Regions from separate parts of the Nitratireductor sp. PBL-C9 genome, predicted to be linked through region 3. Evidence: predicted binding sites of a transcription regulator. Region 3 holds the regulator's gene; each other region holds the start of a gene.
What was found. Region 3 encodes PhoB, which activates phosphate uptake and scavenging genes when phosphate is short. Its sites were predicted from a motif close to TGTCATNNANCTGTCAT; they were not measured.

Region 1: ppk2 (polyphosphate kinase 2) is a predicted target of PhoB. The motif match lies at 4,934-4,950, and genes of this name have one in related genera.
Region 2: ACRTG1_RS20725 (esterase-like activity of phytase family protein) is a predicted target of PhoB. The motif match lies at 3,887-3,903, and genes of this name have one in related genera.
Region 4: phnF (phosphonate metabolism transcriptional regulator PhnF) is a predicted target of PhoB. The motif match lies at 2,764-2,780, and genes of this name have one in related genera.

What each region holds. Positions count from the first base shown of each region.
Region 1 is NZ_JBPAXW010000002.1:262,346-269,796, reverse strand. It holds gene argF (ornithine carbamoyltransferase) at 1-565, opposite strand, end outside; gene ACRTG1_RS05210 (aspartate aminotransferase family protein) at 585-1,778, opposite strand; gene ACRTG1_RS05205 (GcrA family cell cycle regulator) at 2,152-2,673, shown strand; gene phoU (phosphate signaling complex protein PhoU) at 2,835-3,551, opposite strand; gene ACRTG1_RS05195 (ATP-binding protein) at 3,678-4,868, opposite strand; gene ppk2 (polyphosphate kinase 2) at 5,012-5,911, shown strand; gene ACRTG1_RS05185 (glycosyltransferase) at 6,040-7,451, opposite strand, start outside.
Region 2 is NZ_JBPAXW010000010.1:219,561-227,011, forward strand. It holds gene ACRTG1_RS20700 (propionyl-CoA synthetase) at 1-822, shown strand, start outside; gene ACRTG1_RS20705 (SDR family NAD(P)-dependent oxidoreductase) at 893-1,687, shown strand; gene ACRTG1_RS20710 (VOC family protein) at 1,819-2,193, shown strand; gene ACRTG1_RS20715 (helix-turn-helix transcriptional regulator) at 2,206-2,916, shown strand; gene ACRTG1_RS20720 (DUF1013 domain-containing protein) at 3,040-3,747, opposite strand; gene ACRTG1_RS20725 (esterase-like activity of phytase family protein) at 3,975-6,173, shown strand; gene ACRTG1_RS20730 (NAD(P)H-quinone oxidoreductase) at 6,322-7,302, opposite strand.
Region 3 is NZ_JBPAXW010000010.1:63,525-70,975, reverse strand. It holds gene pstA (phosphate ABC transporter permease PstA) at 1-1,238, shown strand, start outside; gene pstB (phosphate ABC transporter ATP-binding protein PstB) at 1,253-2,068, shown strand; gene phoU (phosphate signaling complex protein PhoU) at 2,103-2,813, shown strand; gene phoB (phosphate regulon transcriptional regulator PhoB) at 2,850-3,536, shown strand; gene ACRTG1_RS20020 (hypothetical protein) at 3,620-3,961, opposite strand; gene ACRTG1_RS20015 (DUF1328 domain-containing protein) at 4,050-4,217, opposite strand; gene ACRTG1_RS20010 (response regulator) at 4,350-5,144, opposite strand; gene ACRTG1_RS20005 (NepR family anti-sigma factor) at 5,347-5,553, shown strand; gene ACRTG1_RS20000 (sigma-70 family RNA polymerase sigma factor) at 5,559-6,110, shown strand; gene ACRTG1_RS19995 (response regulator) at 6,175-6,564, opposite strand; gene ACRTG1_RS19990 (Crp/Fnr family transcriptional regulator) at 6,719-7,451, shown strand, end outside; gene ACRTG1_RS19985 (AI-2E family transporter) at 7,398-7,451, opposite strand, start outside.
Region 4 is NZ_JBPAXW010000002.1:243,264-250,714, forward strand. It holds gene ACRTG1_RS05095 (alpha-D-ribose 1-methylphosphonate 5-phosphate C-P-lyase PhnJ) at 1-489, opposite strand, end outside; gene ACRTG1_RS05100 (carbon-phosphorus lyase complex subunit PhnI) at 486-1,601, opposite strand; gene phnH (phosphonate C-P lyase system protein PhnH) at 1,605-2,216, opposite strand; gene phnG (phosphonate C-P lyase system protein PhnG) at 2,216-2,683, opposite strand; gene phnF (phosphonate metabolism transcriptional regulator PhnF) at 2,804-3,568, shown strand; gene ACRTG1_RS05120 (ABC transporter substrate-binding protein) at 3,693-4,919, shown strand; gene ACRTG1_RS05125 (ABC transporter permease) at 4,941-6,620, shown strand; gene ACRTG1_RS05130 (ATP-binding cassette domain-containing protein) at 6,613-7,275, shown strand; gene hrpB (ATP-dependent helicase HrpB) at 7,275-7,451, shown strand, end outside.

The DNA.
Region 1 (7,451 bases), on a different contig from region 3:
CGCTGCCCTTCGGCACCGCGATGTTGAGACGGAAATCCATGCGCGCCGATGCCTCGATGAGCGAGTGCAGAACATTGTTGCCGTCGCCGGTCCAGGCGAACAGCTTGTCCTTCACCGGGCCGCGATGCTCCTCGAAGGTGAGGATATCGGCCATGATCTGACAGGGATGCGTATCATCGGTCAGGGCGTTGATAACCGGGACCGTCGCATTTTCCGCCAGCTCCAGCAGGCGCTCATGCGCCGTGGTGCGGATCATGATCGCATCGACATAGCGCGACAGAACCTTCGCCGTGTCAGCGATGGTTTCCGAGCGGCCAAGCTGCATCTCCGCGCCGGTCAGCATGATGGTCTCGCCGCCCAGCTGACGCATGCCGACATCGAACGACACGCGGGTGCGCGTCGACGGCTTGTCGAAGATCATGGCAAGCGCCTTGCCCTCGAGCGGCTTCTCGCGCTCGCCGGCTTTCAGACGCTCCTTGCGCGCACGCGCATCGTCCAGCATGAAACGCAGGTCCTGCGCGTCCACGGTCGAAAGATCAATGAAGTGGCGAAGACCGCTGGCCATGCCCGTCTCCCTGGTTTTATCAAGCATCGGCTTTTTCGGTCGCGTTCACCGCAGCAGCGGCATCGTGAATGCGCTTCACCGCCTCGCGAATTTCGTCTTCGGTCACGATCAATGGCGGCAACAGACGCAGCACATTGTCGCCAGCCGGCACCACCAGCATCTTCTGGTCGCGCAGGGCTTCCAGAAGGCGCAGGTTCTGCACCTTGCATTTGATGCCGATCATCAGACCTTCACCGCGAATACCCTCGATCACATCAGGGAACTCGTCGGCAACGGCGGCAAGCCCCTGCTTGAGCTGGAGGCCGCGCGCGGCGATGTTTTCGAGGAAACCGTCCTCCAGCACCACATCGAGCACAGCATTGCCGACCGCCATGGCGAGCGGATTGCCACCAAACGTCGTGCCATGGGTGCCGGGCGTCATGCCCTTGGCAGCCTCGGCCGTGGCAAGGCATGCGCCGAGCGGGAAACCGCCGCCAATGCCCTTGGCAACCGCCATCAGATCCGGCGTGATCTCGGCCCACTCATGGGCAAACAGCTTGCCCGTGCGCCCGACGCCGCTCTGCACCTCATCAAGGATGAGCAGCAGACCGTGCCGGTCGCAAAGCTCGCGCAGACGACGCATGAATGCATTGGGAACCGGGCGCACACCGCCCTCACCCTGGATCGGCTCCACAAGGATAGCCGCCGTTTCCGGGCCGATCGCCTTTAAGAGCGCTTCCTCGTCCCCGAACGGCACCTGATCGAAACCTTCGACCTTGGGGCCGAAACCTTCAAGATACTTCGCCTGTCCGCCGGCAGCGATGGTAGCGAGCGTGCGACCGTGGAACGCGCCCTCGAACGTGATGATGCGGATACGCTCGGGCTGGCCGTTCACATGGTGATAGCGTCGCGCCGTCTTGATCGCGCATTCCAGCGCCTCTGCGCCCGAATTGGTGAAGAACACCTTCTCGGCAAAGCTGCTCTCTGCAAGGCGCTCGCCCAGACGGGCCTGACCGGGAATTTCATAGACATTGGAGACATGCCAGAGCTTGCCGGCCTGTTCCGTCAGCGCCTCTACGAGGTGCGGGTGCGCATGCCCCAGTGAATTGACGGCAATGCCGGCAGCGAAATCGAGATAACGCTCGCCATCAGCCGTTTCGATCCAGCAGCCCTCGCCGCGCTCGAATGCGAGGGGTTGACGGGCATAAGTTCCATAAAGCGCAGATTCACGCATCCACACGGTCTCCGCTGAGCCTGAGAATTGGTTCCTGCCTCGCGCGGACGCGCGTGCAGAAGGATGAAATCAAAATGCCGCCCCAAGGGCGGCACTACGGGATTTATCGGTTGTTTCCGCATAAGTGTCAACGCACGCGGCACGACAGCCAGGTGACACCGAAAACCAGCAAATTGGGGAAAACCCTAAAAAGCGAATCAGCTTACGGTAAGGACTCTTGTCACGGAGTCAGACGATAAGGTAGTTTCTGGTCAAGCAAAAAGACTACATTTTGTGCGGCGGACCACTTCTACCATGATTATATGGTGCTCCCTCGGCTTTGGCTGAGCGAGACTGGATTCGGATTCCGCACGCTGGACAGGAGCGTGTCCCGATGAACTGGACTGACGAAAGAGTCGAAACCTTAAAGAAACTTTGGGCGGAAGGACTGAGCGCAAGCCAGATCGCAGCCCAGCTTGGCGGCGTCAGCCGCAATGCCGTGATCGGCAAGGTGCACCGCCTCAAACTCTCCAGCCGCGGTCGCGCAACGAGCCCGCGCACGCGCCAGAAGAAGGCAGCCACCGCAGCGCCGACCACGACGACGACCACCACGCGTCGTCCGCGCGCCACGCGGCCAACCACGGTGTCCATCGGCGCAACCGCGCTTCAGGCGCAGTTCGATCAGGAGCCGGTGGCCCAGACCTATATCCGTCCGGTTTCGGACGTGGTTGTGCCGATCTCGCGCAAGCTGGAGCTGGTGCAGCTCACCGAAACGACGTGCAAATGGCCGAACGGCGACCCGCTGTCGGAAGAGTTCAGCTTCTGCGGCAACGAAGCCGGCGAGAGCGGCCCCTACTGCGCCTACCATTCGCGCATCGCCTACCAGCCCGCTTCGGAGCGGCGCCGGGCGCGCTGATCGCGAAAGACTTCTCCTCTGCACTACCCGGCTCGCATCATGCGCAGCCGGGTTTTTCTTTGCCTGAGTGAAATCTGAAGCACCGCACGGGCCGAGGGCGCGAGAAGCCCCTCGCCCTCGCCTCAATCAACGGCTACCGGCTTGCTTGCCCGCTCTCGTGGCTAGTTTTCGGGCGCCGCGACAACCCGGTGGCTCTGATCTTCCTTTGGACGCTCGAGCGGTAACTGCCGGCCCGTCACGATGTGATGCACCGTTTCCGCGATATTGGTCGCATGGTCGCCGATGCGTTCGATGTTCTTGGCGCAGAACAGAAGATGGGTGCAGGCCGTGATGTTGCGCGGGTCTTCCATCATGTAGGTGAGCAGCTCCCGAAAGAGCGACGTGTACATGGCGTCGATTTCCTCATCCCGGTCGCGCACGAAACCGATGCGCTCCACGGAACGGGAGGCATAGACATCGAGCACCTCCTTGAGCTGGGTCAGCGCCAGGCTCGCCAGCGCTTCCAGCCCGCGGAAAAGACGGATCGGCTGACTGCCCTCGGTCACCGCAACAACGCGCTTTGCGATGTTCTTGCCCAGATCGCCGATGCGCTCCAGATCCGATGAAATACGAATGGCGCCCACGATCTCGCGCAAATCGTCGGCGACCGGCTGGCGCTTGCCGATGATGATGACGGCGCGTTCACCGATCTCCCGCTCCTTCTCATCAAGGAACAGATCATCCTCGACCACCTTGCGGCCCAGTGCGGCATCCGACTGCACGAGCGCAGCGACGGATTCCGCCACCATGCGCTCAGCATAGCCACCCATGGCTGCAATCTGGTCCGACAGATAGTTCAACTCATCGTCGAATGACCGCATCGTGTGCTGTGTCTGCATGGTTTCAATCCTTCTCAGCCCGGCCTTCTCAGCCCGGTCGGCCTCGTTGCCTGCCATCCCTACTAAGTTATTGTGATGGCGGTAAAATGAAAGTGGTGACGCAATCTGCGCCCGGACTGTTCTGCCTTACCCTGCCGGCGGCACGGGCGGGAAATGAACGGTGAACGAAGAGCCCTCTCCCGGCGCCGATTTCACGGAAAGCCGCGCATCGTGCCGCGTCAGAATGTGCTTCACGATGGAAAGGCCGAGGCCCGTCCCCTTCTGGATCCGGCTCGTTTCGATATCCACGCGATAGAAGCGCTCGGTGATGCGCGGGATGTGCTCTTCGGGAATACCGGGACCGAAGTCGCGCACCGTGATCCGCACCTCATCCATCGGGCTTGCCTGTTCGGCCGATACGATAACACGCTCACCGTCACTGCCATATTTGCAGGCGTTTTCGATCAGGTTCTCGAAAACCTGAACAAGCTCATCGGAATGCCCTGCGATCAGCATCGGTTTGACACCGAGCTCCGAAACAAACTCGACATCATTCTCGCCGGCAATGTGACGCATGGACTCCATCACGCCCTTCACGAGCTCCACCACATCGAGTTGCGTGCTCGGCTTCTGATAGGGCTTCATCTCCAGCCGTGACAGCGACAGGAGATCATCGATGAGCCGCGCCATGCGCTGCGTCTGGTTCTGCATGATCTGCAGGAACTTTTCCCGCGCCGCCGGGTCATCGCGGGCCGGACCGCGCAGCGTTTCAATGAAGCCCGCAACGGAGGCCAGCGGCGTGCGCAGCTCATGGCTGGCATTGGCGATGAAGTCCGCCCGCATCCGGTCGATCCGGCGCGCTTCGCTCTGATCCTTGAAGAGCAGGACATAAAGGCCAGTATCATTGCCAATGCGGCTCGCCACCACCCGGTAGGCGCGCTCGACGGGCACCCGCTCCGCATAATTGATCGCGACGGACTCCTCCGCACCCGAGATCACCTTGGCGACCAGCTCATGCATTTCAGGCGCACGGAATTTCAGGCGCAGCGACACGCTCTTCGACACAGGGCCGAACGCAAGATCAGCCGCCTCATTGGCATAGAGTATGCCGCCATTGCTGTCGAAGATGTACAGCGGGTCAAGCACCGCCGCCGCCAGATAGACGGCAGGCAATGAATTGATGTCGCCCTTCTTCGGGCGCGGCTTCTCGGCCTTGCCATTGCTGCGTGCGCCCGCAAAAAGGGCGCCAGCGGCTTTCAGGGCCGATCCGATACGAGCAACAAGACCGCGCTCAACGCCGTCCTGATTTTCCTGCCCATTGTTCTCATTCGCACTCATTACGAAGTCCATTCCCGCGATCGTCAGGCACGCCCGCTTCAGGGTCTCTTGTTATGAAGAAGAATTGTCATTCCGTCTTCACTGCTGGACCTTGTATCAAGCTGCAAATAGCATTGACACTCTCATGATTCAGGATCGGTTTTATGAACAAGCCTTTGGAAAACCCTGCCCTCGAAAAAATCAAACCTTTCAAGCTCACGATTGCAGGCGAGGAAAGGACTTTCGACATTGACGAACCGGACCTTCCTGACTGGGTCAAGGAGCGGGAACTCACAGCCGGCGGTTTTCCATATGACGAAAAAATGGACCGTGACGACTACGAAAAGCAGCTCGAAACGCTGCAGATCGAACTGGTAAAGCTGCAGGCATGGATGCAGAAAAGCGGCGCGCGGGTGATGGCGCTCTTCGAAGGGCGAGACGCTGCCGGCAAGGGCGGCACGATTGCGCGCATTCGCACCTATCTCAATCCGCGCAATGCCCGCAATGTCGCGCTGCCCAAGCCCACCGAGACGGAGCGCGGGCAGTGGTATTTCCAGCGTTACGTCACCCATTTCCCGACGAGCGGCGAATTGGTGACCTTCGACCGCTCCTGGTACAATCGCGGCGGCGTCGAGCCGGTGATGGGTTTCTGCACGCCCGAGCAGCATGAGCAGTTCCTGAACGAAGCGCCCGACTTCGAGCGGGCCATCGTCAATGACGGCATCCATTTCTTCAAATTCTGGCTGAACATCGGCCAGGAAACACAGCTTGAGCGCTTTCATGACCGTCGTCACAGCGCGCTCAAATACTGGAAATTCTCTCCCATGGACGTGGCCGGCATTCAAAAGTGGGACGCGTACTCCCGCGCCCGCGACACCATGCTGGAACGCACCCACAGCGCCCACGCGCCGTGGACGGTGGTACGCGCCAACGACAAGCGCCGGGCACGGTTGGCGGTCATTCGGCGCATATTGCTCGCCATTGCCTATGACGGGCGCGATCTCGACGCCATCGGCCCCGAAGACCAGCTCATCATCGGCACAGGTCCCGGCTTCCTGGATTAACGGCCAGCTGCATTCAGGAACGGCAATGTCGGGCGGAGACGCCCGACACACGACCTTTCGCCCCCTGCCTGAACGCCCGTTTCAAAAACACCGCCGCAGCCAGGCTACGGCACACCGGCCCTTCAGGATCACACCTGACGCTCCTGAACCTTTCCGACCGGCAAATGACCGCGGCTATGCCGCCTGTGCGGTGTTTTCTCCCAGTGATGCGGGGTCCAGTAGAGCTGCCAGATGCATCGCCATGCGGCCACCGACATCAGGCACCAATAGGCCGGCGTCCATACGATCCGCTTCCAGAAGGCGGGTCGCTCGGTCTTCTGCAAGGTCATCCAGCCGAGCAGCAGAAACGCGCCGTGCCCGAGAACCACGTTCACTATATCGATATAGAGCAGCGACTGCTGGAAGGCCTGAAACTCGCCGCCCAGCATCAGATAAACGATGACGCCGAATGCGGTCAGGAAGAAAAAGCCATAAGCCAGCGCCGAGAGCACCATCCCTGCGAACAGAACCTGCATGATCACGAAAGAACCCAGCCCCAGCTCGCGCGCGGTCAACTGCGGATTGCGCATATGGACGAGCCATGTCTGCGCCCACCCCTTGAACCAGCGCGTGCGCTGCGGCAGCCATGTGCGCACATCCGTGGGCGCATCTTCCTGCGTCGGGTTCCAGATGACGCTCGCACGATAGCCGAAGCGGCTGAGACGCGCCCCGAGGTCGGCGTCCTCGGTGACATTATAAGGGTCCCAGCCGCCCGTCGCTTCCAGCGCCACACGCCGGAAATGATTGGAAGTTCCACCCAGCGGAAGCATCAAGCCGGATCGCGCCAGCCATGGAAGGACCGCCCGAAACAGCGCAGCGTATTCCAGCGCGAACATCGCTGAAATCCAGCTCTCCCGACTGTTGGATATGGTCAGCGGCGCCTGTACACAGGCCAGCTTCTCGTCGGCAGTCTCGAAAGCGTTCCAGGCCTCCACCAGCTGGAACGGATGCGGCCTGTCTTCCGCATCATAAAGCGCCACAAAATCGCCGGAGGTCATCGGCAGGGCGTAGGAAAGCGCTTTTGGCTTTGTGCGCGGGCCGCCCGCCGGCACCTCAATCACTTCGATATAGGGGCGCAGCTCCTGCGCCCGAAGCGCTGCAAGCGTTTCATGGTCATCCGCCTCGCAGACCAGCTTGATTTCCAGCTTGGCGCGCGGCCACACGATCTTGCCAAGCGACATCAGAAGATCGGGAACGATCTCGGCTTCCTTGTAAAGCGCCACCAGAACCGAATAGACCGGCATGTCAGCCGGCCCGATCGTGGTGAAGCGCGGCCCCGGCGAACGTTTGACACCCAAACCGACAACCACCCGCAGCAAGACGCAGGAAAGGAACGCCAGCGAAAACGCGCCATGGAGCACCAGCAGCGTGGCAGAAGGCGCAAAGACGGCCGCAAAAAGCAGCGACACCACCGCAGCCCCGAGCGCCGCCCCCTGCCAGGCATTGACCACAATGCGCGCCGACATCTCCGGTGCTTCCCTGAAAAGCCGCTCCGTGGCGA
Region 2 (7,451 bases), 160 kb from region 3:
CTCTCACGCTTCCGCACGCTCTTTCTCGCCGGTGAACGGGCCGACCCCGACACGGTGAAATGGGCGGAGAAGACGCTGGGCGTTCCCGTGATCGACCACTGGTGGCAGACGGAGACGGGTGCGCCAATCAGCCAAGATCCCGTCGGGCTTGGCATGCTGCCGGTGAAGTATGGCTCACCCGGCGTGCCGATGCCGGGCTATGACGTTCAGGTTCTGGACGATGCGGGACACCCCGTGCCGGCGGGCACGCTCGGCAATGTGGTGGTGAAGCTGCCGCTGCCGCCCGGCGCACTGCCGACGCTTTGGAACGACGACAAGCGGTTTCGCGAGGCCTATCTCAGCGAGTTTCCGGGTTACTACAAGACGGCGGACGCCGGCATGCTGGATGAGGACGGGTATCTCTTCATCATGGCGCGCACGGACGACATCATCAATGTGGCGGGACACCGGCTTTCGACCGGCGGCATGGAGGAAGTGGTGGCCGAGCACCCCGCCGTTGCCGAATGCGCGGTGATCGGCATTGCCGACCAGCTCAAGGGTCAGGTGCCCTGCGGCTTCGTGGTGCTGCACGGCAGGGCCGGGGCGGACATGAGCACGGTGGAGCGCGAGCTGGTGGCGATGGTGCGCGAGCGCATCGGGCCGGTTGCGGCGTTCAAGAAGGTGGTGCCGGTGAAGCGGCTGCCCAAGACACGCTCGGGCAAGATCCTGCGCGCCACCATGCAGAAGATCGCCGACCATCAGGAATGGGCGATGCCGGCCACTATCGACGATCCGGCGATCCTCGATGAAATCAGCGAGGCGCTGGACAAGTCCGGGAAGTGACGGGCGCTGCCCTTGACCTTGCCGTGCCCCCGGCGCAGGGTCCGGCCGATTTTTGGCATAAGGATTCATCATGGCACTGGACGGCAAGACAGCAATCGTAACGGGCGGCGCGAGCGGCATTGGCTATGCAATCGCCGAGCGGTTTCTGCGCCACGGCGTCAAGGTCGTGATCGCCGATGTGGATGGCGAAAAGGGTGCGCAGGCGCTTTCCGATCTGGAAAAACTGGGCGATGCGCGCTTCGTGAAGGCGGATGTGAGCAAGCGGCTGGACGTGCACAACATGCTGGCGGAAACCATCGACGCCTTCGGCGACGTGGACATTCTCGTCAACAATGCCGGCATCGTGCATGCGTCCGACTTTCTCGACCTGAGCGAAGAGGATTTCAGCCGCGTTCTCGACATCAATCTGAAGGGTTCCTTCCTCGCGGGGCAGGCCGTGGCCCGCTTCATGGTCGAGAAAGTGCAGAATGGCGGTGCGCCGGGCACGATCATCAACATGTCGTCGATCAACGCCGTTCTCGCGATCCCCGAGCAGATCGCCTATTCGGTTTCCAAGGGTGGCGTGAACCAGCTCACCCGCGTCATGGCGCTGGCGCTCGCGCCCTATGGCATTCGCGTCAACGCGATCGGGCCGGGCTCGATCATGACCGAGATGCTGGCCAAGGTGAACAGCGACCAGGCGGCGCGCAACCGCATGCTCTCGCGCACGCCGCTCGGCCGCGCCGGCGAGCCAGGCGAGATCGCCTCGGTGGCAACCTTCCTGGCCGATGACGATGCAAGCTATGTGACGGGACAGACGATCTACGCCGATGGCGGACGCCTGCCGCTGAACTACACGGTGGAAGTGAAGCCGGATATCTCCTGACAAAACGGCGTCAGCACCGGTCGGCGATGATGCCCTGCCCTTTTTTCTGCGTAGCGTAACGGCCCTCCTGACAGTGTGTTGTCAGGAGGGCTGTGTCATTCTGCAGGCATTGAAAATGGAGGGTTACCCAAGTGTCTGCCACTTTGCCGTTGCATGCTGTCGTCTGGGCGGAAATTCCGGTCACCGACCTGGACCGGGCGCGCGCTTTCTATGGCGCTGTCGTTGAAAATGAACTGGCGCTGCAGGAAGACGGGCCGAACCCGTTTGCCGTGTTCGCCTCGAAAGACCCGCAGGAATCCATCTCGGGGCACATCTACCCCGGCAAGCCAGCTCCCGAAGGCACCGGGCCGACCATTCATCTCGCAGTCGCAGCGCCGCTTGAAGACGCCATGAAGCGCGTGACGGACAATGGCGGCAAAGTGGTGTCGCCCATCGTCACTATTCCTGCCGGTCGTTTCGTGTATTGTCTCGATCCCGACGGAAACAGCTTCGGAATTTTTGCGTGAGGAGAACAACGCATGCGCCGTGCTGACCGACTTTTTCAAATCGTCCAGCATTTGCGGGGCGGGCGCCTGGTTACGGCGCGTTTGTTGAGCGAGCGTCTCGAAGTCTCGGAACGCACGATCTATCGCGATATCGCCGACCTGCAATCGACCGGGGTTCCCATCGATGGCGAGGCGGGCGTGGGCTATCTGATGCGGGAGGGGTTCGAGCTCCCCCCGCTCATGTTTACCCGCGACGAGATCGTGGCTCTGGTGGCCGGGGCGCGCATGGTGCGCGCCTTCGGCGGCGCAGCGATGGCGCGTGCCGCCGAAGAAGCGCTCATCAAGATCGGAACCGTGCTGCCGGAACCAGAGCGCGACCGGATTGCAAAAACCGAAATTCACACCCCGCGCTGGGTGGTGAGCGACATGGACCGCCAGACCATCGATGCGCTGGAGCGCGCGGTGGAAACGCGCGACGTGCTTGCCCTCGACTACCGCGACGAGGCAGGCCGGACATCGGAGCGCGATGTGCGGCCTCTGGGCCTGTGGTTCTGGGGAAAGGTCTGGACGTTGGTGGCCTGGTGCGAGCTGCGCGGAGATTTCCGCACCTTTCGCATCGACCGCATTGCGGCGATCAAACCGGCAGGGCGCGGGTTCCGGCCAGAGCGCGGCAAGCAGCTTGCCGACTTCTACCGCCGCATGGAAATTCATGAAGCCATGATCGGCAGGGCACAGGCCTGCTGAACCGGAAGCTCTTCTGCAACAGGACGTTCTGCCGCCATCACCCGATACGAAAACAGCCTGATACGAGATCAGGCTGCTCTAATTTCTCCCCGGCAATCCGGGGAGATTATCAGGTATCGCGAATCAGGACTGATCGTCCTCATCATCGTCATTGCTTTCGGTGGAACGCATCGACGAGAGCTTTGCGAAGACAGCTTCTGCGTCGAGTTCCTTCTCTTCCGAGGAGGACGAATCCTGCTCGCCGAGCGGCAGATGCTCGGTCTCGGATGCCGGCAGAAGCGTTTCGCCGGTGCTCTCCTGCGGCGGCAGGTAACGGGCAGCGCGCTGCACTTCCAGATCCAGATCGATCTGCGAGCACAGGCCCAGCGTCACCGGGTCCATCGGCACGAGATTGGGCGAGTTCCAGTGAGTGCGCTCGCGAATGGCCTCAATGGTCGACTTGGTGGTGCCGACGAGACGCGAAATCTGTGCGTCCTTGAGCTCCGGATGATTGCGCACCAGCCAGAGAATGGCGTTGGGGCGGTCCTGACGCTTGGAGAGCGGCGTGTAACGCGGCCCCTTGCGCTTGGTCTCCGGCACACGCACCTTCGGCTCGGAAAGCCGCAGCCTGTGGTTCGAATTGCGCTCGCCCATGGCGATCTCTTCGCGGGTGAGCTGGCCGGTCATGACCGGGTCCATGCCCTTGATGCCCTGAGCGGCGTCGCCATCGGCAATGGCACCAACCTCAAGCGGATGCAGCTTGCAGAACTCTGCAATCTGATCGAACGTCAGCGCCGTGTTGTCGACCAGCCACACGGCGGTGGCCTTGGGCATGAGAAGCGTGTTGGCCATAGTTCAAGAATCCTCTTCCTTCGCCCGCGTCCCTAGCGCGGGCGGTGGTTATAACCACCGATGTTGGGAAATTTCGTCCGCTTTATAAACTGAAACACCCCCCTTACGCAACAAATTGCGCAGCACCCCGGAACGGGGACGTCACCGAACCGTCATTGATCCGTCATCGGCGTGAAACCAAGCCCTCCGATTGTGCCGCTCCTACGGGACTTGAGGGAGTTTTGAACATGCAACGCAACGCGATCATTCTTGCTCTGCTGGCCAGCACGGCTGTCATCTTACCGGCTCAGGCAGAGATGAATTTCAACCGCATCGCCACTTTTGCAGTGGCCGAGAACCTGCCGGCCGATGCCGACAAGGCGACGGAGACCTCTTCGGAAATCATCGCCCGCAGTGCGGACGGCAAGACGCTGATCTATTCTGACAGCCCGCTGGGCGGCGTCGGCTTCGTCGACATCAGCGATGCAGCCGCGCCGAAAGCCGGCGGCGCTGTGATGCTGGACGGCGAACCCACCTCCGTGGGCGTGGTCGGCCAGAAGGCGATTGCGGCAGTGAACACCTCGAAGAGCTTTACCGAGCCTTCCGGCAATCTGGTGGTGATCGACATGGCGGCGAAAACCGCCGAAGCCTCCTGCGCGCTGGGCGGGCAGCCGGATTCGGTCGCGATCAGCGCCGATGGACGCTTTCTGGCGGTCGCCATCGAGAATGAGCGCGATGAAGACCTGAATGACGGCGTGATTCCGCAGATGCCTGCCGGCGACCTCAAAGTGTTCACGCTCACCGACGGCATGCCCGACTGCGACAGCATGAAAACCGTCTCGCTTGCCGGTCTCGCCGAAATCGCGCCGAGCGACCCGGAGCCGGAATTCGTGGATTTCAACGACGCGGGCGAAATTGTCGTCACGCTTCAGGAAAACAACCACATCGCGGTGGTTTCGGCTGAAAGCGGCGCGGTGGTGAACCATTTCGCCGCCGGCAGCATCGACCTCGAACAGATCGACACGCTGGACAATGGCGCAATCGACTTCGATCAGGCGGCAGCCAATGTGAAACGCGAGCCGGACGCCGTGAAGTGGCTCGACAATGACCGCTTCGTGACCGCCAATGAGGGCGATTATGAAGGCGGATCGCGCAGCTTCACCATCTTCAACAAGACGGGCGAGGTTCTGTTCGACAGCGGCAACGATCTGGAATTCCGCGCCGCAGCCGCCGGCCACTACCCGGACAAGCGCTCCGACGCCAAGGGCACCGAGCCCGAGGGCCTCGAAGTCGCGACCTTCGGCGATCAGCGATACATCTTCGTTGCGCTGGAGCGTGCTTCGCTCATCGCGGTCTACCGCGACACGGGCGGCGCGCCGGAATTCGGGCAGGTGCGGCCGTCGGGCATCGGACCGGAGGGTCTGGTCGCCATTCCCGAGCGCAACCTCCTGGTGACGGCCAATGAGGCGGACCTGATCGAAGACGGCGGCGCACGCTCGCATGTGATGGTCTACGAACTTTCCGAGGGCAAGGCCGCCTACCCGACCATCGAATCCGCCATGGACGAGAACGGCGCACCGTTTGGCTGGGGCGCTCTTTCGGGCCTCGTGGCTGATCCGGAAAAGCCCGGCACGCTCTACGCCGTGTCGGATTCGTTCTACGGCAACCAGCCCGCGATCTTCACCATCGACGCGACGCAGACGCCGGCGCGGATCACGAAAAAGACGGTCGTGACCCGCAATGGCGCGGCTGCCCAGAAGCTCGACCTCGAAGGCATCGCCAATGATGGCAAGGGTGGTTTCTGGCTCGCTTCAGAAGGCCGCACCGACCGCCTGACGCCGCACGCGCTGTTCCGCGTCGATGCAAAGGGCGAGATCAAGCAGGAGATCGCACTTCCCGCCGAACTGCTCGCCGTGGAGCAGCGCTTCGGCATGGAAGGCGTGACCGTGGTTGGCGAAGGCGACGACCAGATGCTGGTGATGGCGATCCAGCGCGAATGGAAAGACGACCCGAAGGGTCAGGTGAAGCTGGTGAGCTACAAGCCTGCCTCCAAGGAATGGGCTGCCGTTCGCTATCCGCTGGATGCGGCGGAAAAGGGCTGGGTCGGCCTTTCCGAAATCACTGCGCATGACGGCAAGCTCTACATCGTGGAGCGCGACAACCAGATCGGCTCGTCGGCGAAGATCAAGAAACTCTACAGCGTGTCGCTGGACGGTTTCGCACCGGCTGCGCTGGATGCAGACCTGCCGCTGGTGGAAAAGACGCTGGAGCGTGACCTGCTGCCGGAGATGAAAGCCGCGACGAATGGCTATGTGGTCGACAAGATCGAGGGCTTCGCCATCGACGCGAACGGCACCGCCTATTTCGTGACCGACAATGACGGGGTGGACGATTCGTCCGGCGAGACCATCTTCGTCAATATGGGCAAGCTCAGCGCGACCCACTGACCTGGATCGTTGTTGCGCAATTCCGGACGGGTAACCGGCTTCAGTTTTTCCCGGAATTGCTCTCGCAAACAAAGCCTCCCAGGGCTGAAGGCCCCGGCATCATCGCCGGGGCCTTCCTGTTTTTTTCGAAAGGCGTTTTCGCCGGTGATCAGGACACTTCCAGCACGATCTTGCCGATATGCGACCCCTCTTCCATGCGCTCATGCGCACGCCAGGCCTCGGCCAGCGGGAAGGTCATGTCCATGACCGGGGCGATGCGGCGGGCGGCCAGAAGCGGCCAGACATGCGCTTCCAGCTCTGTTGCGATTATGCCCTTGAAGGCGACAGAACGGGGCCGAAGCGTGGAACCGGTGTGGCTGAGGCGCTTGCGCATGATCTGCGAGAAATCGACCTCTGCCCGCGCCCCCTTGAGGAAGGCGATCTGCACGATGCGTCCATCCATGGCCGCGGCGGTGTAATTGCGCTCGATATAGTCACCACCGATCATGTCGAGGATGACATCCGCGCCATGACCGCCAGTCTCTTCCTTCACGGCCTCGATGAAGTCCTCGTCACGGTAATTGACCGTGCGCACCGCGCCCAGCGACGCGCAGGCGGCGCATTTTTCCGCCGAGCCCGCCGTGGCGATGACCTTCGAGCCAAGGGCTGTCGCCACCTGAATGGCGGTGGTGCCGATGCCGGAGGAGCCGCCATGCACGAGCAGGGTCTCGCCCTCTTTCAGGCCGCCGCGCTGGAACACATTGTGCCAGACGGTGAAGAAGGTTTCGGGGATGGCCGCAGCCTCGGTGAAGCTGAAACCATGGGGCACCGGCAGCGCGTTGGTTTCATGCGTCAGGCAGTATTCGGCATAGCCGCCACCGGGTGTCAGCGCCGTGACACGGTCGCCCACCTGCCAGCGTTTCACCCCCTCGCCCAGCGCGACAACCTCACCGGCGGCCTCGAGGCCCGGCAGATCGGAAGCGCCGGGCGGCGCGGGATAGAGCCCCTTGCGCTGAAACACGTCGGGCCGGTTGATGCCGGCGGCGCGCACCTTGATGAGAATTTCCCCTTCGCCCGGCTTCGGCACATCGCGTTGCTCCGGCTTCAGCACTTTCGGCTCGCCCGGCTCGCTGATCGCCACTGCCGTCATCTTCTCTGGAAGCGCCATATGATTCGTCATGCCCCTGTTGATTTGAAGAACGTCCGACAACACAATCGGCGAGTGATGCACGCGGATCAAGGGCGCGCCTGACAGGATAGCGCATCACCCTGCGGATGGAGGCGATGGGAGAACGCGCA
Region 3 (7,451 bases):
CGGCAGAGCAGCGCTTCAGGATGTATGGCGTGGCGGCCATCGCCGTCGGCCTCTTCTTCCTGGCTGCGCTCCTGTGGTCGGTGGTTTCCAATGGCTACACCGCCTTCTGGCAGACCTCGATCAATCTGGACGTCACCTTCGCCGAGAGCGTGATCGACCCGAATGGCGAGCGCGCGACCGATCCAAACAAGCTTCTGACGGCCAATTATCCCAAGCTTGCGACCGAAGCGCTTGTGGCGAAACTCGGGGTTGATCCCGAAGACCGCAAGCTGGTTCGCGAAGTGGGCGGGCTCATCTCCAATGGCGTGCGCACGCAGCTGCGCGACATGGTGGTGTCCGATCCCGCGATCATCGGCACGACACGGAATGTTTGGGTGCTGGCGAGCGGCGATGTCGATTCCGCCGTGAAGGGGCAGGTCAATCTTGAGGTGGATGAAAGCCGCCGAAAGGTTTCCGACCAGCAGCTCACATGGATCCGCACGATGGAAGCGGACGGGGTTCTGGAGCAGCGCTTCAACACCGGTCTCTTCACCCGTGGCGCATCAAGCCGCCCTGAAACGGCCGGCATGGGCGTGGCCATCGTCGGTTCGCTCTACATGATGATGATCGTGCTGCTTCTGGCGCTGCCCATTGGCGTTGCCGCTTCGATCTATCTTGAAGAGTTCGCACCACAGAACAAGCTGACCGATCTTATCGAGGTCAACATCAACAATCTGGCGGCCGTGCCGTCCATCGTCTTCGGTCTTCTGGGCCTGGCCGTGTTCATCAACTTCATGCATCTGCCGCGCTCCGCCTCTCTGGTGGGCGGCCTCGTGCTGACGCTGATGACCCTGCCGACGATCATCATCGCAACGCGCGCAGCGCTGCGGGCCGTGCCGCCCTCCATCCGTGCGGCAGCTCTCGGCCTCGGCGCTTCGCGCACCCAGACGGTGTTTCACCATGTGCTGCCGCTGGCCGCGCCCGGCATTCTCACGGGCACGATCATCGGTCTGGCGCAGGCGCTTGGCGAAACCGCACCGCTGCTTCTGATCGGCATGGTGGCCTTCGTGGCTGATTACCCGACCACGCCGCTCGATCCCGCTACGGCGCTGCCGGTTCAGATCTACATGTGGGCGAACGAGGCCGAACGCGCGTTTGTCGAGCGCACCTCGGGCGCTATCATGGTGTTGTTGCTGTTCCTCGCCGTGATGAACATTACCGCCATTATTCTGCGGCGGCGCGTCGAGCGTCGCTGGTAACGGAGTGGAAGGACATGAACATGCTCACTGATGCTGCTGTTGAAGAAGCACTGGATGCGAGCCAGAACTCGGACACCCTCAAGATGCGCGGTGAAGACGTCTGCGTCTTCTACGGCGAGAAACAGGCGCTGTTCGGCGTCAATCTCGACGTGCGCGAAAACCAGGTGACCGCGCTGATCGGCCCCTCGGGCTGTGGCAAATCCACGTTCCTGCGCTGCCTGAACCGCATGAACGACACGATCGACATTGCCCGGATCACCGGCAAGATCACGCTCGATGGCGAGGATATCTACGATCCCCGCATCGATGTGGTGGAGCTGCGCGCCCGGGTCGGCATGGTCTTCCAGAAGCCCAATCCGTTCCCCAAGTCGATCTACGAGAACATCGCCTACGGTCCGCGCATTCACGGTCTGGCGACGAAGAAGTCGGAGTTCGACGAGGTCGTGGAAGCGAGTCTCCAGAAGGCTGGCCTCTTCAATGAGGTGAAGGACCGCCTGCATGAGCCCGGCACCGGTCTTTCCGGTGGTCAGCAGCAGCGCTTATGCATCGCGCGCGCCATTGCCGTGTCGCCGGAAGTGATCCTGATGGACGAGCCCTGCTCGGCGCTCGATCCCATCGCCACCGCCAAGGTGGAAGAGCTGATTGACGAGCTGCGCGAGAACTACACGATCGTGATCGTCACGCACTCCATGCAGCAGGCGGCCCGCGTCTCGCAGCGCACGGCCATGTTCCATCTCGGCAATCTGGTCGAGGAAGGCCCGACGGACAAGATGTTCACCAATCCGGATGACAAGCGCACCCAGGATTACATCACCGGACGCTTCGGCTGACGGCGCGGCAAACGCACAGATAAGGAACCAGACCATGGGCGAGCACACAGTCAGCTCCTTCGATGAGGAACTCGGTGAAATCGACCGCCTCATCCGCGACATGGGCGATCTCTCCGGCGAGATGACGCGCGCTTCCACCAGGGCGCTACTGCACTCCGATACGGCGCTTGCACAGCGCATCATCTCCGATGACACGATCATGGACGCCAAGCAGCGTGACCTTGATGAGCGCGCCATCACGCTCATCGCAAAGCGCCAGCCGATGGCGCAGGATCTGCGCAGCGTCGTGGGCGCCATCCGCATGGCGGCTGATCTCGAGCGCATCGGCGATCTGGCCAAGAACATCGCCAAGCGCGTCGGCGCCGTGGGCGAAAGCGCCACGCCGCGCACGCTTGCGCATTCCATCGACGCGATGGCCGGCCTCGTGCTGAAACAGGTCAATTCGGTGGTCGAGCACTATGTGGCGCGCAATGCCGAGGCGTTAATCCGGCTGCGCGACGAGGATGAGGAAATCGACATTCAGTACACGTCGGTTTTCCGCGAACTCCTCACCTACATGATGGAAGACCCGCGCAACATCACGGCCTGCACGCACCTCCTGTTCTGTGCGAAAAATCTTGAGCGTATCGGCGACCATGTGACCAATATCGCCGAAAATGCCTATTATGTGGTGACGGGGTCCCAGCTTCCGGTCCAGCGGCCGAAGCTTGACGAAACACAGATGACGGTCGAATCCGATGTCTAACCGGCCGTAGACTGCCCGAGGAGAATGCCTGCCATGATTGCCCCCAAGGTCATGGTCGTTGAAGACGACGAACCGCTTTGCGTCTTGCTCAAGTACAATCTGGAAGCCGAAGGCTATCAGGTCGAGATGATCTCTCGCGGCGATGAAGCCGAAGTGCGCCTGCAGGAAAACGTACCCGATCTGCTCGTTCTGGACTGGATGGTTCCGGCCGTTTCCGGCATCGAGCTGTGCCGCCGGCTGCGCATGCGCCCCGAAACGGAGCGCCTGCCGATCATCATGCTCACCGCCCGTGGCGAGGAAAGCGACCGCGTGCGCGGCCTTTCAACCGGCGCGGACGACTATCTGGTGAAGCCTTTCTCGACGCCGGAATTCGTGGCGCGTGTTCGCGCGCTTCTGCGGCGCGCGAAGCCGGAAGTGCTCTCGACGGTTCTTTCGGTCGGGGACATCGTGCTCGACCGTGAATCGCACCGTGTCTATCGCCGCAAGAACGAGATCCGTCTTGGGCCGACAGAGTTCCGCCTCCTGGAATTCATGATGCAGCATCCCGGCCGCGTCTTCTCGCGAAGCCAGCTGCTCGACAATGTCTGGGGCGAGACGATCTATATCGATGAGCGCACCGTGGACGTGCATGTGGGGCGTTTGCGCAAGGCCGTGAACCACGGGCGTCTGCCCGATGTGATCCGCACCATTCGCGGCGCGGGCTATGCTATCCGCGAAGCCTGACAGACGCGATACAGCCATTAAAAAAGCCCCGGTTCGACCGGGGCTTTTTCGTTGAAGCTCTTCGCCCGTTATTTCGTGGCCCGTTATTTCGTGGCGGCGTGTCCGGGGCGGGCATGCTCGTTCTGCGCCACGGCAAAGCTCGTCACCGGCTCGATGGAAGCTGTCAGCTCGCCATTGCTGGTGATGTCCCACTCCAGGATCGCATCGTCATAGACAAGTGCGGGATCCACATAGACGCAGGTGGCGAGAACCTGCGGCGCTTCGGTTTCCAGCTCGCGCATTGCAACCGGCTTCTCCGCCTCGCACTCCTCAAACGTCTCGTAGACCGGGGTGGGGGCGGGCAGTTCCTGGCATTCGCGCGTGTCGCCGGCCCCCACATTGCCTGAGCAGCCGACAATCAAAAGAAGTGCAGCGATGTGTTCCATGGCTTTCTCCTTTCATTGTCTTCACGAAACGGAAGCCATGGATGGTCCGGTTCGCTTATGCCGCATTCGTTTATGTGTGCGTCGCCGTTTAGCGACCGCGTTTCAGAAGGCCCATGATCAGCGAGATAGCGAGCAGGGCGAGGAAGATGTAGAAGAGGATCTGCGCAATGCCTGCCGAAGCGCCGGCAATTCCGCCGAAACCGAGTGCGCCGGCGATGATCGCGACGACAAGGAATATCAGGGCCCAGTATAGCATTCTGTCTCTCCGTTTAGTTATGCCGGTTAAACGTCTGGCATTCGGATTTGGTTCCGCCGGAGAGATTTTGGGCAAAAGAAAAGCCGCCCGGAGGCGGCTTTTTTGAGAAACGCGTGAAGAAGCGGGGGCCTGTCAGGCCGCCGCGTGCGCCTGCTGATCGAAGAAGAGCGCCTGGCTGATGAGCGCCTTGACCATTTCCGGGCTGAACGGCTTGGTCACAAGGAAAGTCGGTTCCGGGCGCTCGCCCGTCAGAAGCCGCTCGGGGAAGGCGGTGATGAAGATGACCGGCACGGTGGCCGTGTCGAGGATCTCGTTCACCGCATCAAGGCCTGAACTGCCATCGGCAAGCTGAATGTCGGCCAGCACCATTTTCGGCTGCGTCTTGGCAAACATTTCGACCGCCTGCTTGTGGGTGCGGGCCGTGCCGACCACGCGATGCCCGAGGCTTTCGACCATTTCCTCGATGTCCATGGCGATCAGGGGTTCGTCCTCGATGATGAGGATGTCTGTCGCCACCTGACGGGAAATCTCCTCGCTGGCTTCGCGCAGCATCGTGTTGATGCCTTTCATATCCGTCTCGAGAATTTCCGCAGCCTCTTCCGGCCGGAAATTCTCTACGGCCACCAGCAGGAAGGCCTGACGCGGACGGGGCGCGAGCGAAGAAAGGTTGCTCATGGCCCGCTTTTCCCATGCCGAGCTCGGCGTGCCTTCGGGGACCGGAACGTCCAGCGTTTCAAACAGCGATGTGAAGAGCCTGAAGAGGGCGATCTTGTCGGTCGATGCCTCGGGAAAGATGCTCGTATCGGCGATCAACGCTTCAAGCGTCGCAGCCACCAGTGCGTCACCGCTGGACTGGGAGCCGGAAACGGCCCGGGAAAAGCGCCGCAGGTAAGGAAGGTGCGGAGCGATACGCGCTGACAGGGTCATGGATTTCAAGTCTCCCTCAAGACATGGCAATGAGAATTAGTGCATTTGTGACGGGTGAAACGCCCCATATGCGAAAATGTTCCCGTCGGAGGGAACGAATTCCGCTCAATGGCGTTTGAAAGCAGACGAGACAGTTGTGGCCCGGGCGATGCGGACGGTTTCGGGTCATTGGGAGACCAGATTTGATGGAAAAAGACAGGGCATGAATTACGGCAAACCAAACACCCGAGGAAGCTTGACCCGGCGCGGCAAGGATGAAGACCCGCTCGGCGCAAACTCAGAGATCGGACGCAAGCTCAGGCAATATTACGACGACCTGGTAACGGAAGATATTCCGGATCGGTTCAGCGACCTTCTCAACCAGCTTGAGCAGAAAAGCGGCGCTGAAACGGCCGGAAACAAGGACTGATATATATGAGTGTTTATCCGGGCTTTCGTGACGATCTACTGGCCGCTGTGCCAAGCCTGCGCGCCTTCGCCGTTTCGCTTTCAAAAAGTGCGGACCGGGCGGACGATCTCGTGCAGGAATCGCTGGTCAAGGCGTGGGACAAACAGAACAGCTATCAGCCGGGCACCAATCTGAAAGCTTGGCTCTTCACCATCCTTCGCAACGAGTTCTACTCGCAGATGCGCAAGCGCAAGCGCGAGGTCGAAGACGCGGACGGTGCGATCACCGGACGTCTGTCGGTGCACCCGGCGCAGGAGGGTTCGGTCGATCTGAAGGACTTCCGGCGCGCTCTCGAGCAATTGCCCGAAGACCAGCGTGAAGCGATCATCCTGATCGGCGCGTCCGGCTTTTCCTATGAGGAAGCGGCGGAGATCTGCGATTGCGCGGTCGGCACGATCAAGAGCCGCGTGAGCCGCGCCAGAACGCGCCTGCAGGAAATCCTCGAGATTTCAGGTGAGGGCGATTTCGGGCCAGATGCCATCTCGACCCAGATCACCAATACGGCCTTCATCGCCTAGGTCCTGAGCCAGGATTGCCGTGCGTCCCTTGGGGCGCACATAGGGCAATCTGGTCTGACCGCTCTCAGTCCTTCCCGGCGCTTGAGCCGACAATCGCCTGGGACAGCGCGTCTATAAGGTCGCTGTCCCTGTAAGGCTTTTCAACGATCCTGATACCACCGAACGCCTCGAACACCTGGTGGCTTGAGGCGTAGCCGGTGGCGAAGATGAAGGGGATGCGCCGCGCCTGAAGCAGGCGGGCGAACTCGTCTGTCCAGTTGTCGGACAGCTTGATGTCGAGGATCGCTGTCGAAATTCCCCGGCTTTCCAGAACGTCGGGTCCCAGGTCATCGAAGGTGCCGACAGTGAACACGTCCGTTGCGCCGTGCTCCTTGCACAGTTCTTCGAGGCTCATTGCGATCATGGCTTCGTCTTCGACGAGCAGGACGCGGGCGCCCTCCAGAGGTTTCTTCAAGCAGACATCCTTCCGACGCCAGAGAATTCGTTACTCTTTGCCATCTCATTACCCGTGTAGATTGTCATTAAAAAAAGACGTGTCTGTACGATTTGCGGGAACCGCTCGCACTGGATGCGGCTTTCCTATTCAGCAATGAACCGGGGGCCAGTCAGTGACAAAAGAACAGGAATTCACCCACAAGAGTCTGCCCTGCCAGCAATGTCCCTTGAGAAAGCGCGAGGTCTTTCGCGATTTCGAGGGGGATGAACTGGAGTTCGTCGGTCGTTTCAAGAAGGGCGATCTGGCGGTGAAGAAGGGGGCGACCGTTTTAGTGGAAGGCGCGCACAATCCGCATCTCTATACGGTACTTTCCGGCTGGGGCTTTCGCTACAAGCTCCTGGAAGACGGACGTCGCCAGATCGTCAATTATGTGATGCCGGGCGATCTCGTCGGGCTGCAGGGCAGTCTGATGGGCGAGATGAAGCACTCGGTCGAGGCGCTCTCGCAGATGTCCTTATGCGTGTTCGAGAAGGCCGAGCTGTTTTCGCTCTACAAGAAGTTTCCCGAACTCGCCTACGACATCACCTGGATCGCTTCGCGTGAGGAATGCATGCTCGACGACCATCTCCTGACCGTTGGCCGGCGAACGGCGCTGGAGAAAGTCGCCTATCTGCTTGTCTTCATTCTGGACCGCGCGCGGCAAAGCGGGCTCTCGAGGAACGGGACGCTTGCCCTGACCCAGCAGCACGTGGCCGACACGTTGGGCATTTCTCTGGTGCACACCAACAAGACGATCGCCCGCCTTGCCAGCCGCAATCACCTGAAATGGGAGGATGGCGGCTGCAAGATCCTCAATCAGGAGGCCTTGGCCGAACTGGCGGGCTGGACTCCCGGCTCAGGGGGGA
Region 4 (7,451 bases), on a different contig from region 3:
CTCGTAGAGCTTCACATGCATGAGGCCGTATTCCTCAAGCGCATGCATCTTGCGCGTCTCGGTCTCGCGTGGCTCGAGGAAGCGCAGTGGCTCGGGGATCGGCACCTGATAGACGAGCACCTGACCGGCATTCAGCGGTTCCTCGGGGATGCGGTGGCGCGTCTGGATGATGGTGGCGTCGGCGGTGTGGGTGGTGACGTCCACATTGGCGACCTTCTGGAAGAAGGCGCGGATGGAGACGGCATTGGTGGTGTCGTCCGCGCCCTGGTCGATGACCTTGAGCACATCGTCGGTTCCGATCACCGATGCGGTGACCTGCACGCCGCCGGTACCCCAGCCATAGGGCATTGGCATTTCGCGGCTGGCGAAGGGTACCTGATAGCCGGGAATGGCGATGGCCTTGAGGATCGCGCGGCGGATCATGCGCTTCGTCTGCTCGTCCAGATAGGCGAAATTGTACTGGGCGATGTTGTCGGTGTGGGCGTTCATTCGGCGGCCTCCCGGCGCTCGGTGTCTGCGGCTGCGCCCTCGCGGCGCTCCTCGTATTCGCGGCGCATCTGGCGGACCAGACCGAGCTCGGCCTGGAAGTCGACATAGTGCGGCAGCTTCAGGTGCTCGACGAAGCCGGTCGCCTGCACGTTGTCACAGTGCGAAATGACGAACTCCTCGTCCTGCGCCGGTGCGGTGATGTCTTCATCCAGTTCGTTTGCGCGCAGCGCCCGGTCGCACAGCGACATGGCCATGGCCTTGCGCTCCGACTGGCCAAACACAAGCCCGTAGCCGCGGGTGAACTGCGGCGGCACTTTCTGCGAGCCCTTGAACTGGTTGACCATCTGGCACTCGGTGACGCGGATGCGGCCGAGCGTGAGCGGGAAATCGAGTTCCGGCACGTCGATCTCCACATCCACCTCGCCAATGCGGATCTCGCCGGCGAAGGGGTGGTTGCGGCCATAGCCGCGCTGGGTGGAATAGCCGAGCGCCAGAAGGAACCCCTCGTCGCCGCGCGACAGGGCCTGAAGGCGCTGGTCGCGCTCCATGGGAAACTCCGGCGGCTCGCGGGTGATGTCGCCGGGCTCGCGGTCTTCCGGCAGGGAGCCGTCTTCCTCGATCAGGCCTTCATTGGCGAGAATGTCGGACACGCGGGGCATGGCTTCTTCGGCCTCGCTGCGCGCCTCGGGCGCTGCCGGTTCGGCGTCTTCGGCCAGTTCCGGGTCAAGCAGACGGTGCGTGTAATCGAAGGTGGGGCCGAGAAGCTGCCCGCCGGGCAGATCCTTGTAGGTGGCGGAGACGCGCCGCTCGACCAGCATCGCCGCCGTGTCGACGGGGCGCGTATAGCCGAAGCGCGGCAGGGTGGTGCGGTAGGCGCGCAGAAGGAAGATCGCCTCGATCATGTCGCCGCGCGCCTGCTTGACGGCAAGTGCCGCGAGGCCGGTGTCGTAAAGCGAGCCCTCGGACATGACGCGGTCGACGGCAAGCGAAAGCTGGCTGGCGATCTGCTCGAGCGTGATGGCGGGCAGGTTGCGGTCGCCGCGGCGACGGTCGGCCAGAAGCCGGTGCGCGTTCTGGATGGCGGCTTCGCCGCCCTTGACGGCTACATACATGGCTCAGGCCTCCTGGCTGGTAATGCGGGTGGAGCGGGGCAGGGCCGCAAGGCCCTCGCGGCTGACCAGGATCAGGTCGATGCCGCGCGGAAAGCGGGCGTGGTTCTGCGCCCACTGGCGGGTGAAATGACGCGGCATGGGACGGGGCGCGAGGCGCGCCTCGCTCTCGATACCGGGGCCGTCGAGAACCAGTTCCTCGCCGCCCGAAAGATCGCTCACCTGAAGAACGAGCGTTGCCGAACGGTCGGGATATTCCTGCGAGCCCTGGGCGAAGTTCTCCAGCCCGATCAGGTGCTCGGGATCAGCCGCCAGGATGAAATGCGCATCGGCCGGCGTGTTGGCGAGCGGCGCGCCGGTGTGGAAGGCGAGCCAGGCGCGGACCGCCTCATCGCCCGCAAGCGCGGGGTCGAGCCAGATCGGCGTGTCCTGATCGCAAAGCGCCAGCGCGACGGCTGCGGCCTCCGGCGTCAGCGGTGCGGGCGGCTTGGCGAGCGCAATGCCCTTATGGATCGTGCCGGGCTCGGCCATGGCCTGCATGACGGCGCGGAAAATGGTCTGGGCGTCGAAGACCGGGTTCTGGAAACCGCCTTCGATGGCGATGGAATCGAGCGTCATCAGTCCTCTCCGCGAACCATGGTGAAGAAGTCGACCTTGGTGGCTGCCGTTTCGGCGCGACGGGTCGCGTCAGCCTCGATGCGGCGGGCGCGCAGCGGCGCGAGGATCTTCTCCTCGATCCGGGCTTCAAGGTCGGGGTTCTGGCGCAGCGCGTCGATGAGGGCGGCAACCCGCACCTTCATTTTCTCGCGGCCAAGCGCATAGGCGTGGCCAACCTCGCCGCCGGGAAGCTTGACGGTGGCGCGCGTGACGGTGGCTTCGCCGAAGTTGAACGGCGCGCCGCCGCCGCCCATGCGGCCGCGAACGGTCACAAGGCCGGTTTCAGGTCCGCGCAGCGTTTCGGCCTCGTCGGGCAGCCCGGCTTCGTTCCAGAGCTGCATGAGATCGGCGCCGCTCGCCATGGCCAGCACCGCCATCGCTTCGCGCCGCCGCTCGGTGACCGCCTGTCTTTCCTGTCGTGAGACCATGATGTCTCCTTCCTCGTTCGCCAATTTGTCTATTGTTCTAGACAACCAAACATATTATGGGTTTTGCCTAACGGGTGTCCATGACGCGCTGATGACAGCGCAGCCGGGGAGAACGGGATTTTGGCGCAGGCGAAGAAAAAGGAAGCGGTGATCGAGCGGCGCAGCGGCGTTGCGCTCTGGCGGCAGATCGCCGACCGCATGCGGCGCGAGATCAGTGAAGGTCTTCTGGGGCAGGGAGGGCGCATGCCGCCGGAAGTGGCGCTTGCGGAGCGCTTTGGCGTCAACCGGCACACGGTGCGCACGGCGATTGCGGCGCTGGTGCAGGAAGGCGTTTTACGCGCAGAGCAGGGGCGCGGCACCTTTATCGAGGGACGCAGGCGGCTGGCCTATCCCATCCGCAGCCGTACGCGTTTTTCGGAAGGGCTGGCGGGGCAGTCGCGCGGGCTCGCCGCCGATCTGCTCGATCATGCGGTGGAGCCCGCGAGCCTTGATGTTGCAAAGGCGTTATGTCTTTCGCCCGGCGCGCCGGTGATCCGGCTGGAGACGCTTTCGCATGCCGATGGACGGCCCGTTTCCCGCGCCCGTGGCTGGTTCGACGCAGAGCGGTTTGCGGGCATGGCGGAAATTTTTTCGCGAACGCGCTCGATCACGGCCTCGTTCCGGGAACTGGGCCTTGCCGATTATCTGCGCCACAGCACCACTGTAACAGCCCGGCACGCAGAAGCGGGCGATCTGAAAGACCTGCAGCTTTCGCCCGGCGCGATCGTTCTGGTGACCATTGCCATCAATGTGGATGCGCAGGGACAGCCCGTGCAGTATTCCGAGACCCGCTTTGCCGCCGACCGTATCGAGTTGCACATACCCGGCGCGGACGAGACCGGCTGAGAGCGCCCATCACCCACAACTCACCGCGAAGTGACCGCAACGCGAGGTGGTTTGCGTTGATTTGATCCGCCCTGACGTGCTCTATCCCAACGGGTTTCAAACAAGGGCAACAAAGGGGTTTCGCTTGCGCGCACTGCTATTCTCGACTGCACTTCTGGCCATTGGCGCGGTTCCAGCCGCCGCCGATACGACGCAGCCCGATCCCTCGAACTGGGATGCGGTTCTGAAGGATGCGCGTGGCGAAACAGTCTATTTCAACGCCTGGGGCGGTTCGCAGAACATCAACGATTACATCGAGTGGGCGGGTGACGCGCTGAAAGAACGCTACGGCGTCACGCTCAGACATGTGAAGCTTGAGGATACCGCAAGCGCGGTCGCCACCGTGGTGGCGGAAAAGGCTGCCGGTCGCGATACGGGCGGAACGGTCGATCTCATCTGGATCAATGGCGAGAACTTTGCCGCCATGAAGCAACAGGGGCTGATCCTCTCGCCGGGCTGGGCGGAAAAACTGCCGAACTGGGCCTTTGTGGATGTCGAGAACAAGCCGACCATCCGCACCGACTTCACCGTGCCGGTGGAAGGGCTGGAAAGCCCGTGGGGCATGGCGAAACTTGTCTTCTTCTACGACACCGCGCGCATCCATGTGGAAGACCTGCCGCAGGATGCCGACGGGCTGTTGAAATGGGCGCAGGAAAACCCCGGCCGCTTCTCCTATCCGCAGCCGCCGGATTTCATCGGCTCTTCCTTCCTGAAGCAGGTTCTGGCCGAAACGGTCGAAGACCCGGCATTGCTGCAAAAACCGGTCGATGAAGATGCGTTCGATCAGGTGACGAAGCCGCTTTTCGACTATCTCGATGCGCTGAACCCGGCCATGTGGCGCTCCGGCCGTGCCTATCCGCAGAATTACCCGGCGATGAAGCAGCTTCTGGCCGATTCCGAACTCGACATCATCTTCGCCTTCAATCCGGCTGAAGCCTCGAACGCCATTGCCAATGGCGAGCTGCCGGACACGGTGCGTTCCTTCACCTTTCCCGGCGGCACACTGGCCAACACCCACTTCCTGACCATCCCCTACAATGCTTCGGCAAAGGCGGGGGCGCTGGTGGCTGCCAATTTCCTGATGTCGCCCGAGGCACAGGCGCGCAAGCAGGATCCAGCCATCTGGGGCGATCCGACGGTGCTCGCGCTGGACAGGCTGGATGTGGATGACCGCGCCCGCTTCGACGCCATCGATCTCGGCGTTGCAACCCTGCGGCCCGACGAACTCGGCCCGGCGCTGGACGAGCCGCATCCGAGCTGGATGGAGCGCATCGAAACCGAGTGGAAGCGGCGCTATGGGGTTGGAAATTAGCCAAGGCATGGGACCAGCCTGATGCTGACGCGCCTCGGTCCCTTTCTCGCCATCGGGCTTCTGACCGTTCCGGTCGCGTTCGGGCTGGCCGGCACTTTGTTGCCGGCCTTCGGCTATCTGCCGGCGCTGGGTGGCATGGAGTTCGGGCTTGCGCCCTTCGCCATGCTGTTTTCCGAGCCGGCCATTTTCATGTCGGCGCTGATGAGCCTCGTCAGCGGGCTTGCGACGGCGGCGATCTCGCTTGCGGTGGTGATGCTTTTCACCGCCGCCTGGGGCGGCACGCGGCTCTTTGCACGCATCCAGCATCTGATTTCGCCGCTGCTTTCCGTGCCGCACGCGGCCAGCGCTTTTGCGCTCGCCTTTCTCATTGCGCCGTCGGGCATGATCGCGCGGCTGATCTCGCCGGGGCTGACCGGCTGGGAGCGCCCGCCCGACCTCCTGATCGTACATGATCCGTTCGGCCTGTCGATGATGGCGGGCCTGATCGTGAAGGAAATTCCGTTCCTGCTTCTCGTCACGCTGGCGGCGCTGCCGCAGGTGAAGCCGGCGCGCATGCGGGCGCTCATTGCATCGATGGGATATGGGCGCATCTCCGGTTTCGTGTTCGGCCTCTGGCCCTCGATCTATCCGCAGATCCGTCTGCCCGTTTTTGCGGTCATCGCCTTTGCCACATCGGTGGTGGATGTGGCCGCCATTTTGGGCCCGACCACACCCGCGCCGCTGGCGGTGCGGCTGGTCGACTGGATGAACGATCCCGACCTCTCCATGCGCTTTCTGGCGTCGGCGGGGGCGGTGCTTCAACTGGGCGTCACAGCCGCCGCAATCCTGATCTGGATCGGCTTCGAGAAGCTCGGCGCGCGGCTGCGCGACCAGTTTTCCTGTGCCGGGCGGCGCTTTCGGCGCGACAGTGTTCTGCGCTGGGGCGCGCTGGCCGCGATGCTTGTGTCTGCCGGCGCAATCTTTGCCGGGCTTGTGGCGCTCGGCCTGTGGTCGGTGGCGGGGCTCTGGCAATATCCCGACCTGTTGCCGGCGCGCTTCGATCTGCGCAACTGGATGCGGGTTCTGCCCAATCTGGTGGAGCCACTGGCAACCACGCTGTTCGTGGCGTTCATTTCCACATTCGTTGCGGCGGTGATCGCCATATTGTGTTTCGTGCGGGAGGATGAGATGGGGCGTCCGCCGGGGCGGGGCGCGCTGGCGCTTCTCTATCTGCCGCTTCTGGTGCCGCAGGTGGCATTCCTGTTCGGGCTCCAGCTTCTTTTCATCCTGACCGGTGTGGAGGCGACGCTGGCGGCGCTCGTGTTCGCGCATCTCGTCTTTGTGTTGCCCTATGCCTGGCTCGCCCTGAAAGACCCCTGGCGGGCCTTCGACCGGCGCTACGACCAGATTGCGGCGGGGCTCGGCAAGGGGCCGGTGCGGCGGTTCTTTCAGATTCGCCTTCCCATGTTGGCGCGGCCGCTTCTTGCCGTTGCGGCCATTGGCTTTTCGGTGTCGGTGGGGCTCTATCTGCCCACGGTGCTGATCGGCGCGGGGCGGCTGACGACCATCACCACGGAGGCGGTGGCGCTCGCCTCGGGTGGCAATCGCCGCGTGATCGGCATCTATGCCTTCATGCAGATGGTGCTGCCGGCCGCCGGCTTTGCCGTTGCCACAATCGTACCGGCGCTGATATTCCGCCGGTATCGCGACATGCATGTTTGAACGGACACGGGATTTGACGGAAGCCGGACTCTTCATCGACCGGGTGACGATTGCGCTTGAAGGGCGCGAGATCGTTTCGCTGACCAGACGGGTTGCGCCCGGCGGGGTGCTGACGGTCATGGGGCCGTCGGGTGCGGGAAAATCGACGCTGCTCGCCTATATTGGCGGGTTTCTCGATCCGGTGTTTTCGGCGCGCGGCAGGGTTTTCGTCGATGGAACCGAGGTGACGGCGCTGAAGCCTGAAGACCGGCATGTGGGCGTGCTTTTTCAGGACCCGCTTCTGTTTCCGCATATGAGTGTGGGCGGCAATCTGATGTTCGCGCTGCCGGAGGCGGTGCGCGGCCGCGTGGCGCGGGCGGCGCGTGTCGCACAGGCGCTTGAGGGCGTGGGCCTCGCGGGGCTTGAGACGCGCGATCCGGCAACGCTGTCGGGCGGGCAGAAGGCGCGTGTGGCGCTGGCGCGTGTGCTGGCCTCTTCGCCGCGCGCCCTGCTTCTGGATGAGCCCTTTTCCAAGCTTGATGCGGAATTGCGTGCACAGACCCGCGAACTGGTCTTCTCCAAGGCGTGCGATAGCGGGCTGCCGGTGCTTCTGGTGACGCATGACGAGGCCGACGCGGAGGCCGCCGGCGGCGACATCGTGCGGATTGGCGCGTGATGGAGAGACTGAAACTCCCCGATCTTCCGGTAACGGAAGTGCTGCCGGCGCTGAGCGCGGCGCTGGAGACGCAGGGCAAGGCGGTGCTGGTCGCACCGCCGGGAGCGGGCAAGACGACGCTTGCGCCGCTCGCGCTTCTGGACGCCGAATGGGCGTCGCGCGGTCGCATCGTGCTT